Regions from separate parts of the Halomonas sp. THAF12 genome, predicted to be linked through region 1. Evidence: predicted binding sites of a transcription regulator. Region 1 holds the regulator's gene; the other holds the start of a gene.
The links. The regulator PhoB, encoded in region 1, activates phosphate uptake and scavenging genes when phosphate is short. The targets are predictions, from matches to a motif close to TGTCATANNNNTGTCANA.
Positions count from the first base shown of each region.

Region 2: the regulator PhoB is predicted to act here: its motif matches at 1,538-1,555, upstream of FIU88_RS06740 (PstS family phosphate ABC transporter substrate-binding protein).

Region 1 covers NZ_CP045399.1:3,732,244-3,735,650, forward strand. The annotation lists gene FIU88_RS17405 (chorismate lyase) at 8-484, shown strand; gene ubiA (4-hydroxybenzoate octaprenyltransferase) at 540-1,433, shown strand; gene phoB (phosphate regulon transcriptional regulator PhoB) at 1,558-2,247, shown strand; gene phoR (phosphate regulon sensor histidine kinase PhoR) at 2,249-3,407, shown strand, end outside.
Region 2 covers NZ_CP045399.1:1,475,115-1,478,521, forward strand. The annotation lists gene tal (transaldolase) at 1-122, opposite strand, end outside; gene FIU88_RS06735 (Bcr/CflA family multidrug efflux MFS transporter) at 252-1,436, shown strand; gene FIU88_RS06740 (PstS family phosphate ABC transporter substrate-binding protein) at 1,617-2,630, shown strand; gene pstC (phosphate ABC transporter permease subunit PstC) at 2,748-3,407, shown strand, end outside.

The DNA of each region.
Region 1 (3,407 bases):
CCCCGCCATGAGCCCGGCCTGGTGGCGCTGGATCGCCACCCGGGGCTCGCTGACCCAGCGGCTGATCGAGGCCGGCGCGCCTCGCCGCTTCCGGGTCAGGCTGCTCGACCAGCGCCTGGGCCGGCCGCGCCGCGACGAGGCCATGGCGCTGGGCACGGCGCCGGACCGCCTGGTCTGGCGGCGCGAGGTCGCGCTGTGTCTCGGCGACCGTCCCTGGGTGATGGCGCGCTCGGTGGCCCCGCTCCACGGCCTGCACGGCCAGCGGCTGGCGGGCCTCGGCGAGCGCTCGCTGGGGCACTGGCTGTTCCGCCAGCCCGGCCTCGAGCGCGGCCCCATCGAGGTCAGCGCCGACCCGGCGCCCTTCCACGACGCGCCCGGCCCCTGGGGTCGCCGCTCGGTGCTGCGCCACGGCCGCTTCGCGGTGCTGGTCCAGGAGTTCTTCCTCGACGCCATGGCGGATGACCTGGCCCTGCCGGCGCGATAGGCTGCGTCTGGCATCGCCCGAAACCCGCGTCGTCCGATTCAACCGAGAGACCCACATGGAACGTTCCCTGATGCGCCCCAAGGGGCTGGCCCGGCTGCCCGACTTCCTGCACCTGACGCGCCTCGACCGCCCCATCGGCACCTGGCTGCTGATGTGGCCGACGCTGTGGGCGCTGTGGACGGCGGCCGAGGGCGTTCCCGAGCGCCGGCTGCTGCTGATCTTCGTCGCCGGGGTCTACCTGATGCGGGCCGCGGGCTGCGTGGTCAACGACTACGCCGACCGCCACTTCGACGGCCACGTGAAGCGGACGAAGTCGCGTCCGCTGGCCACCGGGCGCATCGGCGAAGGCGAGGCCAAGGGGCTGTTCGCCGGCCTGGTGCTGGCGGCCTTCGTGCTGGTGTGCTTCACCAATGCCTTCACCGTGATGCTGTCGGTGGGCGGCGTGATCCTGGCCTTCGTCTATCCCTTCATGAAGCGCTACACCCACCTGCCCCAGGTGGTGCTGGGCGCGGCCTTCTCGTGGGCCATTCCCATGGCCTTCGGCGCGGTGCTCGGCCATGTGCCGCTGGAGGCCTGGCTGCTGTTCGCCGCCAACGTGCTGTGGACCGTGGCCTACGACACCGAGTACGCCATGGTCGACCGCGACGACGACCTGCGCATCGGCATCAAGTCCACGGCGGTGCTGTTCGGCCGCGCCGACAAGCGGATCATCGGCCTGCTGCAGCTGGCCACGCTCGCCCTGCTGGCCTGGGCCGGCGAGCGCCTCGGCCTCACCGGCTTCTTCTGGCTCGGCCTGGCCGCCATGGCGGCGACCTTCGTCCACCAGCAGCGGCTGATCCGCCACCGCGATCGCGATCGCTGCTTCCAGGCCTTCCTCAACAATCACTGGTCGGGGCTCTTGGTGTTCGCCGGCATCGCGCTGTCGCTGTGGCCGGGCGCCGGCGCGTGACGCCGGGCGGGAAAAAACCGCGGCGCTGAGCGGGGGCGACAGGACGAGGCTGTCACGGTATTGTCACAAGGACATGCTGTCATCGTCACCAATATGTCACTGCTCTCGACCATGAGGCCCCGGGATGACCGCCAAGACCGTACTGATCGTCGATGATGAAGCGCCCATCCGCGAGATGATCGCCGTGGCGCTGGAGATGGCCGACTATCGCGTGCTCGAGGCGGACAATGCCCAGAGCGCCCACGCCATGGTCGTCGATCACCAGCCCGACCTGGTGCTGCTGGACTGGATGATGCCCGGCACCAGCGGCGTCGAGCTCGCCCGCCGGCTCAAGCGCGAGGAAGGCACCTCGGAGCTGCCGATCATCATGCTCACCGCCAAGGGCGAAGAGGACAACAAGATCCAGGGCCTCGAGTCCGGGGCCGACGACTACATCACCAAGCCCTTCTCGCCCCGCGAGCTGGTGGCGCGCCTCAAGGCGGTGCTGCGTCGGGCCACGCCGCGCGGCGTCGAGGATCCGGTCCAGGTCGAGGGCCTGATGCTCGACCCGGTCAGCCACCGCGTCAGCATCGACGGCCAGTCGCTGGAGATCGGCCCCACCGAGTACCGCCTGCTGCAGTTCTTCATGACCCACCAGGAGCGCGCCTACACCCGCGGCCAGCTGCTCGACCAGGTCTGGGGCGGCAACGTCTACGTCGAGGAGCGCACCGTGGACGTGCATATCCGCCGCCTGCGCAAGGCGCTGGGCGAGCCGCACCAGCAGCTGATCCAGACCGTGCGCGGCACCGGCTACCGCTTCTCCGCCAAGGCCTGACATGGGCCGGCTGTGGCGACGCGAATGGTGGCGGCTGGCGGCCCTGGTGGCCGCCGGCGCGCTGATCGGCTGGCCCTTCGCCCTGAGCGGCCTCGGCCTCGCCGTGGGGCTCGCCATCTATCTCTTCTACCAGATGCGCCAGCTCCACGCGCTGCAGGAATGGCTGACCCATCACCCCCATGACGAGCCGCCCTCGGCGGTGGGGCTGTGGGGGGAACTGTTCGACCGCCTCTACCGCTATCAGAAGGGCCAGCGCATCACCCAGCGGCGGCTGCGCGACACCCTGAGCCGCATCCAGGAATCCTCCGAGGCGATGCGCGACAGCGTGGTGATGCTCGACCGCCACGGCGACATGGAGTGGTGGAACAGCGCCGCCGAGCGCATGCTGGGCCTCAAGCCGACCCTGGACCGCGGCCAGCACATCACCAACCTGCTCCGCGACCCGAGCTTCGTCGACTACTTCCACGCCCGCGACTACCGCGAGCCGCTGACGCTGTGCTCGCCGATCGACGAGAACCTGATCCTGCAGTTCCAGATCACCCTCTACGGCGACGACGAACGCCTGGTGATGGCCCGCGACATCACCCGCCTGCACCGCCTCGAGCAGATGCGTCGCGACTTCGTGGCCAATGTCTCCCACGAGCTGCGCACCCCGCTCACCGTGCTGGCGGGCTACCTCGAGACCTACGGCGACATGGCCGAGATGCTGCCCGAGCGCCTCGGCCGCGGCATCGGCCAGATGCAGAGCCAGACCCGGCGCATGCAGAACCTGGTCAACGACCTGCTGCTGCTGTCGCGGCTGGAGAACGACCAGGGCGGCCACGACGATGTCCGCCTCGACCCGCCCAGCCTGCTCGAGGCCGTGCGCCGCGACGCCGAGGCGCTGTCCGAGAGCCATCATCGGCTGGAGGTGGAGATCGACGAGCCCCGCGCCCTGCTCGGCTCGGAGAAGGAGCTGCACAGCGCCGTCTCCAACCTGGCCTTCAATGCCGTGCGCTACGCCGGCGAGGACAGCCGCATCGTGCTGCGCTGGCGTCCCTGGGGCGACGGCGCCTGCCTGGAGGTCGAGGACGACGGCGAGGGCATCGACCCGCTGCACATCCCGCGCCTGACCGAGCGCTTCTACCGGGTCGACAAGGGTCGCAGCACCGCCACCGGCG
Region 2 (3,407 bases), 1.5 Mb from region 1:
AGGATCAGCGAGGGATTGGTGGTCGCATCGGTGGGCTGGAAGCGACGGATCGCCTCGATGTCGCCGGTGTCGGCCACCACCGTGGTCATGCCTTTGAGTTGCGTCAGCAGGTCGTCTGCCATGGGTCCTGAATCCTCCGTGTGTCGAGGGTCCACTCTATCAAGCACAGGGGGATGAAATACAGACGCACGGCATCGGCCAGTGAGGTGCGTTATCATTAGCGCCCTCGTGGAAATCCCTTTGGAGGTCGCTTGAGACTGAACGCCCGACGGGTGGCCCTGCTGGTCGCCACCAATACCGCCCTGGCGCCCTTCGCCATCGATGCCTACCTGCCCGCCATGCCCGCGCTGGCCGATACGGTGGGGGCGAGCATCCATCATACCGAGCTGTCGATCAGCCTGTTCCTGTTCGGCTTCGCCATCGGCCAGCTGGTCGGCGGGCCGATGTCCGATCGCCTGGGTCGTCGCCCGGTGCTGCTCACCGGGCTGGTGATCTTCCTGCTGTCCAGCCTGATGATCATGCGTGTCGACACGCTCGGCGAGCTGTTGACCTGGCGCTTCGTGCAGGCCCTGGGCGGCGGCGCCTGCGTGGTCAACTCCGCGGCCATCGTGCGCGACTGCTTCAGCGGGCGCGAGGCGGCCAAGGTGATGTCGACCATGGCGATGATCCTGATGCTGGCCCCGCTGGTGGCGCCGGCGGTGGGCAGCGGCCTGCTCTACCTGGCGGACTGGTGGCTGATCTTCGCCTTCCTGGCGGTCTATGCGGCCTTCCTGTTGTGGCTGATGGGGACCCGCCTACCGGAGACCCGGCCACCCGATGCGCCGATCGCCTCGGCCGGCCAGGTGCTGCGCAACTATGCCAGCGTGCTGCGTCATCGCGAGGCCATGGGCTATGTGCTGTCGGTGGCGTCGACCTTCTCCGGGATGTTCGCCTTCATCACCGCCTCGCCGTTTCTCTACATGACCCACTACGGGGTCTCGCCGGCGGTCTATCCGGTGGTGTTCGGCGCCAACGTGGTGGTGATGGCGCTGTCGAACCGCCTCAATATCCGTCTGCTGAGCCGGCGCACGCCCCAGCAGAACATGCGCCTGGGGCTCGGCGTGCAGTGCGGCGTGGCGCTGGCGCTGGTGACGCTGGTGGCGACCGGGATGGACTCGCTGTTCACGGTGGTGCCGCTGATCATGCTGTTCATGGGCATGGTCGGGCTGATCACGCCCAATGCCATGGCCTCGCTGCTCGAGCACTTCAGCCACATGAGCGCCACCGCCACCGCGCTGCTGGGCTGCATCCAGTTCACCAGCGGCGCCCTGGCCGGGGTGGTGGTCAGCGCCTTCGAGGTCGACAGTGCCTGGCCCATGGTGCTGACCATGCTGACGGTGTCGCTGGTCGGCAACCTGGCCCTGCGCGGCCTGGTGGGGCGCGCCGCCCTGAACTGAGCCGTCCTGCCGCTCCGGCCCGCCCGGGCCGGGGCTCTCTTGCCCGTCGCCGGGCCCTTCGTCTCCCTCTGCCGACGCCGATGTCGGCCATCGAGCTCGCTTGTCATGAAGCTGTCATTTTCGTGGGGCATCTTGTGTATCGCGAAAGGATGATCACTTCCCCGAACAGGAGCTCTCTCCATGAACCGCATCCTCAAGACCACTGCCATCGCTGCCGCCGTCATGGGCGTCGTCGGTGTCGCCCAGGCCCGCGATCAGGTGCGCATCGTTGGCTCCAGTACCGTCTACCCGTTTGCCAGCTACGTGGCCGAGGAATTCGGTGCCACCACCGACTTCCCGACGCCGGTCATCGAGTCCACCGGCTCCGGCGGCGGCGCGCGTCTGTTCTGCAACGGCATCGGCGAGGGGACTCCTGACATCACCAACGCCTCGCGTCGCATGAAGCCCTCCGAGTTTGAGCGCTGCGTCGAGAACGGCGTGACCGACATCACCGAGGCCTTCATCGGCTACGACGGCATCGCCTTCGCCCAGTCCAACGAAAATGACGCGATGGACGTGACCCTCGAGCAGATCTTCCTGGCCCTGGCCGCCCAGGTGCCGGTCGACGGCGAGCTGGTCGACAACCCCTACACCCAGTGGAACGAGATCGATGATTCGCTGCCGGCCCGCGAGATCGCCGTCTACGGTCCGCCCACCACCTCCGGCACCCGTGACGCCTTCGAGGAGCTGGTGATGGAAGCCGCCTCCGAGGAGATGGACGCCTACGGCGGTGAGGGCTACACCGACATCCGCACCGACGGTGCCTTCATCGACGCCGGCGAGAACGACAACCTGATCGTCCAGCGCCTGGCCGAGAACACCGAGGCCTTCGGCATCTTCGGCTACTCCTTCCTGGAAGAGAACTCCGACAGCCTGATGGGCTCCAGCATCGACGGCGTCGCGCCGACCCCGGATGCCATCGGCAGCGGCGACTACCCGGTGTCTCGCTCCATGTTCTTCTACGTGAAGAACCAGCACGCCGACGAGGTCCCGGCGATGAACGAATACGCCAACCTGTTCATGAGCGAGCAGATGATCGGTGATCTGGGCTACCTCAAGGGCATCGGCCTGATCCCGGCGCCGGAAGAGATGCGCGCCGAGGCTCGCAGCGCGGTCGAGAACCACGAGACGCTCGAGCTGGCCGACCTCAAGTAAGCAGGGCCGGGCCTTCGCCCTGTCACGGCCGGCAGCCAGGAGCTGCCGGCCGGTGCACGTTCCGCCGGCTCACCGGCCTCGCCGGTCCCCGCGGATTCATTCAGACGAGAGTCAACTATGCAGACCAACCAAATCCTCGCTCTGTTCTGCGGCACCCTGCTGGTGCTGGGTCTGATAGCCTATTTCCTGGGGCGGGCCAAGGCCTCCAGGGTGCGCGCCGCCGGCGCCGCCATGCACGCCCAGCCCGACCAATACGCCTGGTTCAGCGTGCTGTCCAGCGCCGGCCCGGCCATCGCCGTCGGCGTGGTGGGCGCGTTCGCCATGCTGCTCCTGGGCGCCGAGATTCCCACGCTGTATCTGCTGGCCGCCAGCCTGGTCGTCGGCTGCGCCGGTCTGGCCATGGGCATCGCCCTGGTGCGTCCGGACTTTCATGCGCGCAAGGCCATCGAGAGCGTCATCCGCTTCTTCCTGGCCGGCGCCGCCCTGATCTCGATCTTCACCACCTTCGGGATCCTGATCTCCATCGTGGGAGAGGCCATCCGCTTCTTCCAGATGCAGAGCTTCTGGGACTTCATCACCGGCACCACCTGGAATCCGGGCGCGAGCTTCCTCGCCGCCGCGGGCCGAGCGGAGGAGGGGGCAAGCGCCGCCCAGTTCGGTTCGATTCCGCTGTTCGCCGGTACCTTCATGATCACCGCCATCGCCATGCTGGTGGCGATTCCGGTCGGCCTGCTGTCGGCCATCTACATGGCCGAGTTCGCCCCGCAGCGAGTGCGC